DNA from 2 places in the Candidatus Dorea massiliensis AP6 genome. Region 2 is predicted to be linked to the other one. Evidence: predicted binding sites of a transcription regulator. Region 2 holds the regulator's gene; the other holds the start of a gene.
What was found. Region 2 encodes HrcA, which represses chaperone genes, less so after heat shock. Its sites were predicted from a motif close to TGTTAGCACTCNNNNNNNNNGAGTGCTAACA; they were not measured.
Positions count from the first base shown of each region.

Region 1: the regulator HrcA is predicted to act here: its motif matches at 1,689-1,719, upstream of ACESZP_RS13335 (Hsp20/alpha crystallin family protein).

Region 1 is NZ_CAXTKW010000012.1:116,365-120,490, reverse strand. Features, by position in the region: gene ACESZP_RS13340 (DnaJ C-terminal domain-containing protein) at 47-1,039, opposite strand; gene ACESZP_RS13335 (Hsp20/alpha crystallin family protein) at 1,142-1,585, opposite strand; gene ACESZP_RS13330 (aldo/keto reductase) at 1,791-2,639, opposite strand; gene ACESZP_RS13325 (ATP-binding cassette domain-containing protein) at 2,902-4,126, shown strand, end outside.
Region 2 is NZ_CAXTKW010000016.1:32,518-36,643, reverse strand. Features, by position in the region: gene dnaK (molecular chaperone DnaK) at 1-1,220, opposite strand, end outside; gene grpE (nucleotide exchange factor GrpE) at 1,265-1,870, opposite strand; gene hrcA (heat-inducible transcriptional repressor HrcA) at 1,887-2,921, opposite strand; gene clpB (ATP-dependent chaperone ClpB) at 3,376-4,126, shown strand, end outside.

The DNA.
Region 1 (4,126 bases), on a different contig from region 2:
CCCCGGGACGTTTCCGTTCCGAAGGCTCTGTCTTTTGCTTTCTATCTTACGCGGCGCTTCTGCCGCCCTGCTTCATTGCATTTTCAAATTCATGCAGCTTCTGCCGTTGTTCGGCTGTCAGTATGGTGGGTACCTGAATCTGAATGGTCACGTACTGATCCCCGTGTACCTTCGGATCCTTCATGGACACGATTCCTTTGCCGCGGAGACGTATCTTTTTGCCGGACTGGGTTCCTGCCGGAACCTTGCAGACCACATTTCCGTAGAGGGTCGGGAAGCTGGCCTCGCCGCCAAATACCGCTGTGGTAAATGGAATATCGGCCGTGGTATAGACATCCATGCCCTTCCGCTCATATCCTGCCCTGGGCATAATGTGTACCTTCAGCAGCAAATCGCCGTTCTCCCCGCCTCCGAAGCCCGGGTGTCCCTTGCCCCGGAGCCGCACGCTCTTGCCATCGTCGATACCTGCCGGAATATGCACGCTTAAGGACTGTACGCCGGTACCGTCTGCTGCCTGAATGTGAATCATCTTATCGCACCCAAAGGCCGCCTCATCAAAGCCAACCGTGATGTCCGCGTGTAAATCCTCGCCCTTATAAGACGCCTGCTGCCGGTAGCCCTTCTGGCCGCCAAAGCCGCCATGGAACATGTTTCCGAAGATATCGCCGAACATATCGTCCATATTGCCGCCCTCGAAATGGAACTCCTGATAGCCGCTGCCATCTCCCGTGTGAAAGCTGCCGCTACGGAAGCCTCCCTGACCGCCCGCTCCTCCGTAGAAACCGCTTCCTGCGTCTGCCCGGGCGTTGCCTGCCTCGTCAAAGGCCGCAAAACCAAACTGATCGTATAATTTCTTCTTTTCCTTGTCACTGAGCACATTGTAGGCCTCTGTGACCTCTTTAAACTTCTGCTCGGCCACCTTGTCCCCCGGATTCATGTCCGGGTGATATTTCTTTGCCAGCTTCCGGTAAGCACGCTTTATCTCTTTCTCATCTGCCTGCTTTCCAATGCCGAGCACCTCATAATAGTCCTGTTTCATAATGCCTGCTCACCTCCGCCTGCATAATTACCATCTGCAAAGATGGGGATGCAGCCAAGCCGCATCCCCATCTTCTCTTTTGCCTGTCGAAAAGGCCTACGCTTAGCCTTCAATATCGATATAGCTCTTCTTTTCTACCTTCGGCTGCTCCTCTTTCTTCGGAACCAGCACCTTCAGCACGCCATTTTCAAATTTGGCCTTGATGTCTTCCTGAGTGAGATCCTCTCCCACATAGAAGCTCCGGCTGGTGGTGCCGCTGTAGCGCTCCTTACGGATATACTTACCCTCCTGCTTCTCCTCCTTCTTGCTGTCGGTGGAAGCGGTAATGGTCAGGTAACCGTCCTTCAGTTCTGCCTTAACGTCCTCTTTCTTTACGCCCGGAAGCTCAATCTCAAGCTCGTAGCCCGTCTTGGTCTCCTTCACATCGGTGCGCATGAGGGGCGCTGCCTCTTTGCCATAAACCTTCTTTGCAGGTGCATACGGAAATGCAAAATCATTTACAAAATTATCTAATAAACTTTCTCCAAAAATACTCGGTACTAACATAAATCATTCCTCCTAATCTTCCCTTCAGTTCTGCTGGAGGTTCCGCAAGGGTTTTTTCTTATTTTCTTTCTTCTCCCTTGCTCTGACTCTGTTATAGCACCATTGTTAGCACTCGTCAAGTAGGAGTGCTAATATTTTAGAGATTGTTTAGAATTATAATATTTGCATAATAATCATAACAATTCAGACATATTTATCTGATAATTCATCGTAACTTCACCCTCTCCCGATCCGGGTGCTCTCCGGACCAGCCAAGCTGGGGCAGCGTCATCAGCTGATGCATATCGTCGTCCTCGATGTTAAAGCCAAAGACGTCCAGGTTCTGACACATCCGCTCGCCGGAAGAAGACTTGGGCAACGGCAGTACGCCGCACTGAAGGGCGAAACGAATGCAGATCTGCGCTACAGATACCTGATACTTTTCCGCCAGTTCCATGAGAAGCGGCTCCTGAAGCACTCTGGCCCGTCCGATGGGACTCCAGGCCTCCACCTGGATGCCCAGGCGCTGGCTGAAATCCACCGCGGCCTTCTGCATATATCCCGGATGGAACTCCAGCTGATTCACCATAGGAATGATACTGGTCCGCTCCAGCAGGTTGTTCAGATGGTGAGGCAGGAAATTGCTGACGCCGATAGCCCGCACCTTTTTCGACTTATAGAGGTCCTCCAGGGCTTTCCAGGTTTCCACGTCCAGATCCTTCCACTCGGCTGTCAGGTCGTCGGGTCTCGGCCAGTGAATCAGATACAGATCCAAATAGTCGGTGTCCAGTTTTTTACAGGACTCTTCAAACTCCCGCAGGGTTGAATCGTAGCCGAGGCGGTCTCTCCAGACCTTCGAGGTCAGGAAAAATTTTTCCCGGGGAATGCCGCTTTCCCGGACTGCTTTTCCCACTGCTTCCTCATTAAAATAAAAGGCAGCCGTATCCAGATGCCGGTAGCCCTGCCGGATAGCTTCGCTGATAATAGCCTCATCGTTGTGTTCTGCGGCCTTGTAGGTACCGAAGCCCACCGCCGGAATCTCCACACCATTGGCCAATGTAAATGTATGTCTCATATGCTGCTCCCTTCTTCCGTGCTTTCACGCCGTAATTTCCTACATTATACCTTCTTTTTCCCGGCCGCTCAAGTCCGTCCGCCGGAAAATCCCGTTTTCCCTCCGAAATCCTGAAAACTCAGAAATTTCAGGAATTTAACCGTGGAAAGGGCTTGCAAATTCTATATTTTCCTGTAAAATAGATGTGTATGCCCGCAGATAAAAGCTGTAGGACAAAAAAACGTATCATACACCATATTTACCAAGTCATAAGGAGCAAAACATGATCAGTGCAAATAACGTAACGCTTAGAATAGGTAAGAAAGCCTTATTCGAAGATGTCAATATCAAATTTACCGAAGGTAACTGCTACGGTCTTATCGGAGCCAACGGCGCAGGAAAGTCTACCTTCCTGAAGATTCTGTCCGGCGAGCTGGATTCCACCAATGGCGAAATCGTCATCACCCCGGGACAGCGTCTCTCCTTCCTGAAGCAGGATCATTTTCAGTATGACGAGTATCCGGTTCTGGACACCGTTATTATGGGAAATGCCCGTCTCTACGAGATTATGAAGGAGAAAGAGGCCATTTACGCGAAAGAGGATTTTACCGATGAGGACGGTATCCGCGCCAGCGAGCTGGAGGCTGAATTCGCGGACATGGACGGCTGGGAGGCTGAGTCTGACGCCGCTACCCTCCTAAACGGCCTGGGTATCGATACCGATCTTCACTACACCCTGATGAAGGATCTCCTGGGCGCTCAGAAGGTCAAGGTTCTGCTGGCACAGGCATTGTTCGGCAACCCGGATATCCTGCTTCTGGACGAGCCGACCAACCACCTGGATCTGGACGCTATCGCATGGCTGGAGGAGTTCCTGATTAACTTCCCGAACACCGTCATCGTAGTATCCCATGACCGTTATTTCCTGAATAAGGTCTGCACCCATATCGCCGATATCGATTACGGCAAGATTCAGCTCTATGCCGGTAACTACGACTTCTGGTACGAATCCAGCCAGCTGCTGATTCGCCAGATGAAGGAAGCCAATAAGAAGAAGGAAGAGAAGATCAAGGAGCTGCAGGAATTTATCTCCCGTTTCTCTGCTAACGCTTCCAAGTCCAAGCAGGCAACCTCCAGAAAGAAGGCTCTGGAGAAAATCGAGCTGGACGAGATCCGTCCCTCCAGCCGGAAGTACCCCTACATTGATTTCCGTCCGAACCGCGAGATCGGAAATGAAGTGCTGACCGTAGAGGGTCTGTCCAAGACCATCGACGGTGTGAAGGTTCTGGATAATATTTCCTTTATTCTGGGCCATGACGACAAGGTAGCCTTTGTAGGCGGCAACGAGTTTGCCAAAACAACCCTCTTTAAGATTCTGTCCGGAGAAATGGAGCCGGACGAGGGTACTTATAAATGGGGTATCACCACCAGCCAGTCCTATTTCCCCAAGGACAACAGTAAGGAATTTGACAACGACGATACCATCGTCGACTGGCTGACCCAGTATT
Region 2 (4,126 bases):
GTCTGGTTGTCAGCTGCGGTAGAGAAGATCTGGCTCTTCTTGGTCGGGATGGTTGTGTTACGCTCAATCAGACGGGTTGCGATACCGCCCATGGTCTCGATGGACAGAGACAGCGGTGTAACATCCAGAAGAAGGATATCGCCTGCGCCTGCGTCGCCTGCCAGCTTACCACCCTGAATGGAAGCACCGATAGCTACGCACTCATCCGGGTTCAGAGATTTGCTGGGCTCATGGCCGGTCAGCTGTTTTACCTTGTCCTGTACAGCCGGAATACGTGTGGAACCGCCTACCAGCAGTACCTTGCCAAGCTCGGAAGCTGTAATGCCTGCATCCTTCAGCGCTGCCTGAACCGGTCCTGCGGTACGCTCTACCAGGTCATGGGTCAGCTCGTCGAATTTCGCTCTTGTCAGGTTCATATCGAAGTGCTTCGGTCCCTCAGCAGTTGCTGTAATGAACGGAAGGTTGATGTTGGTTGTGGTTGCGCTGGAAAGCTCCTTCTTCGCCTTCTCAGCTGCCTCTTTCAGTCTCTGCATTGCCATCTTGTCGCCGGACAGGTCTACACCCTCTGTACGCTTGAACTCAGCAAGCATGTAATCTACAACCTTCTTATCGAAGTCGTCGCCGCCCAGACGGTTGTCGCCTGCGGTAGCCAGAACCTCAATAACGCCGTCGCCAATCTCAATGATAGATACATCGAAGGTACCGCCGCCCAGGTCGTATACCATGATCTTCTGCTCTTTCTCATTGTCCAGGCCGTATGCCAGTGCCGCAGCGGTCGGCTCGTTGATGATACGCTTTACATCCAGGCCTGCAATCTTACCTGCATCCTTGGTTGCCTGTCTCTGTGCGTCGTTGAAGTATGCCGGTACCGTAATAACTGCCTCGGTAACCTTCTCGCCCAGATAGTTCTCTGCGTCTGCTTTCAGCTTCTGCAGAATCATAGCGGAAATCTCCTGCGGAGTGTACTGCTTTCCGTCGATGTTTACTTTGTGGTCGGTACCCATCTCTCTCTTAATAGAAGAAATGGTTTTCTCGGAGTTGGTAACTGCCTGACGCTTTGCCGGCTCGCCTACCAGTCTCTCGCCTGTCTTTGTAAATGCCACTACAGACGGTGTGGTTCTTGCTCCCTCTGTATTTGCTACTACTACGGGCTTACCACCCTCCATAACTGCTACGCAGCTGTTTGTTGTTCCTAAGTCGATACCAATAATCTTGCTCATAATAGAGACCTCCTCAATGTATTCTGATTGTAAAATGTAATTTCTTAGTTTGCGACTTTTACCATGCTGTGACGGATTACCGTATCCTTATACATGTAACCCTTCTGGAATTCCTCGGCTACTACATTTTCACCAAGTTCTTCATCCTCCACGTGCATCACTGCGTTGTGGTAATTCGGATCGAATTCCCCGCCTACTGCCGCAATGGGTTCTACACCCAGATCGGTCAGAGTGGTCATCAGCTGGCTGTATATCTTATCCATACCTACGATGACCGGATTTTCTTTCTGATCCTCAGGTACAGATGCAAGACCGCGTTCAAAATTGTCTACCACCGGAAGGATTTTCTCGATGACATCCCGGGCTCCCACTTCATACATGTGGGACTTCTCCTTCTCGGTTCTCTTTCGGAAGTTATCGAATTCGGCCATCTGACGCTTTACGCGATCCTCCAGCTCCTCGATTTTCTCTTCCATCTTGTCTTTTTTCTTTTTCTTCTTCAGCATCTCAGGCTCCTCGACCGCTTCTGTCTCCTCCGGTTTCTCGCCGCCGGTGCTTTCTTTTTCTTCGGAAGCTTCTGCTGCTTTCACAGTTTCTTCTTCCTTTGCTTCTTTATTCTGAAGCTCTTCGTTTTTGATTTCCTGTTCCACGGGTTTTTGCCCCTTTCTATTTCTTATTTCTATTGTAAATCTCGTCCAGCTGCTCAGTCAGGGTCTTCAGCGTCTTCAATACATTCTCGTAATCCATCCGCTTGGGACCGATGATTCCGATGGTTCCCTGCAGGCCCTCGCCCAATTCGTAAGTAGCGGTGACTACACTGCAGTCCTTCATGGACTGTATGGGTGTCTCCTGTCCGATGTAAACCTGGATGCCTTTGCTGTCACTGTTCTCCAGTGTCTGATTTACCAGGTCAGACAGCTGCTGCTTTTCCTCGAAGGTGCTGATCAGCTCGCTTGCTTTGCCGTTATCGGAAAGCTCCGGATAGCGGAAGATGTTGGTCGCTCCTGAGGTATATATCTCTACCTCGTCCTCGGAGTGGATGACTTCTGCCACCGCGTCGATGACGCTACCCACCAGCTCGCTGTGGATACCTGCCTGCTCTTTCAGATTCTGAATCATCGCCAGATTAATTTCCTCAATGGACAGGCCGTTCAGTACACTGTTCAACAGGATGTTCAGCTTCAGGACTGTCTCCTGGTCAAGCTCCTCGGTCACGTCGATGACTTTGTTGCGGACGATGTTTCCTTCTATCATAATAACTGTAAGGATCTGCGTCGCGTTGACTTTGGAGAGCTGGATGAACTTCAGCTTGTTCCTGTGATAGGTGGGGGCGGATACCATGGTGGCATAGTTGGTATTAGCTGCCAGAACTTTTACCACCTGCTTCAATACCTGCTCCATCTTATCGCTTCGCTCAATCATCAAGTCTTTCAGTTCCTGTACCTCGTGATTCTTCTCTTCCAGAATATGATCCACGTATAAGCGGTATCCTTTATCGGAAGGAATCCGTCCGGCTGAGGTATGGGGCTGCACGATGTAACCCATCTCCTCCAGGTCTGACATTTCATTTCGAATCGTCGCGGAGCTCAGATTCAAATCTGAGTATTTTGAAATGGTTCTGGAACCTACCGGCTCGCCCGTCTCCATATAGTTACGGATGATTGCCTGAAGGATTTTCTGTTTTCTCTCATCCAGTTCCATTTCGTTCACCTCTTCTTTACTGGTTTCTTTTCATTTCTTTGTTGCTTTTTATCTATTAGCACTCTGCCCTCTCGAGTGCTAACATTAAGATAGCACTATGATTTTGGTTTGTCAAGCGGGTTTATAGTTTTTTTAGAAATCTTTTTTGCTTTCCTTTATATAAGGTAAGAAAAACGGACGGAGAGAAAAAGAACCGGGGCGGGCTTACCCTCACCATCCCCCGTTTTGCACTATATAATTAAGTAGTCTGACACTTTATAGATTTTTTATAAATTATTTTCAAAAAAGTACTTGATCTTTTCTTTCAGCAGTGTTATAAATGGGTACAGAAAAAGAAAAAGGCCCTGTATCAGATATGGAAATGTATTTGATGCCGGGACTTTCTTTTTTATATTTTATTATTTTAACAACATATTTTACCAATAGAACTTAGAAGAAGAAAGGAGTCAGATTTATGAACATCAGCAAATTTACACAGAAATCCATTCAAGCTGTAAATGACCTGGAAAAGCTGGCCTATGAGTATGGCAATCAGGAGATTGAACAGGAACATCTTCTGATGAGTCTGCTCCGTCAGGAGGACAGTCTGATTTTGAAGCTCGTCGCGAAGATGGGCATCGACCAGAATCTGTTTCTGAACGGCGTGGAACAGGCATTAAATAAAAGAGTCAAGGTTTCCGGCGGACAGCCCTATATCGGTCAGTATTTAAATAAGGTACTGATCAGCGCTGAGGATGTGGCAAAGCAGATGGGCGATGAGTACGTCTCTGTAGAGCATCTGTTTCTGGCCATGTTAAATGACCCCAGTCCTTCCATGAAGGAGCTGTTCCGGGAATACGGCATTACCAAGGATCGTTTTCTGCAGGCACTGTCCTCTGTGAGAGGCAACCAGCGCGTAACCAGTGACAATCCGGAGGCTACCTATGATACCTTAAGTAAATATGGTTCTGACCTGGTGGAAAAGGCACGGGATCAGAAGCTTGACCCGGTCATCGGCCGTGACGCGGAGATCCGGAATGTGATTCGGATTCTGTCCCGTAAGACCAAGAATAACCCAGTTTTAATCGGTGAACCCGGCGTCGGCAAGACCGCCGTTGTGGAGGGTCTGGCACAGCGTATCGTGCGGGGCGATGTACCGGAGGGTCTGAAGGACAAGAAGGTATTTTCCCTGGATATGGGCGCGCTGGTGGCCGGTGCCAAGTACC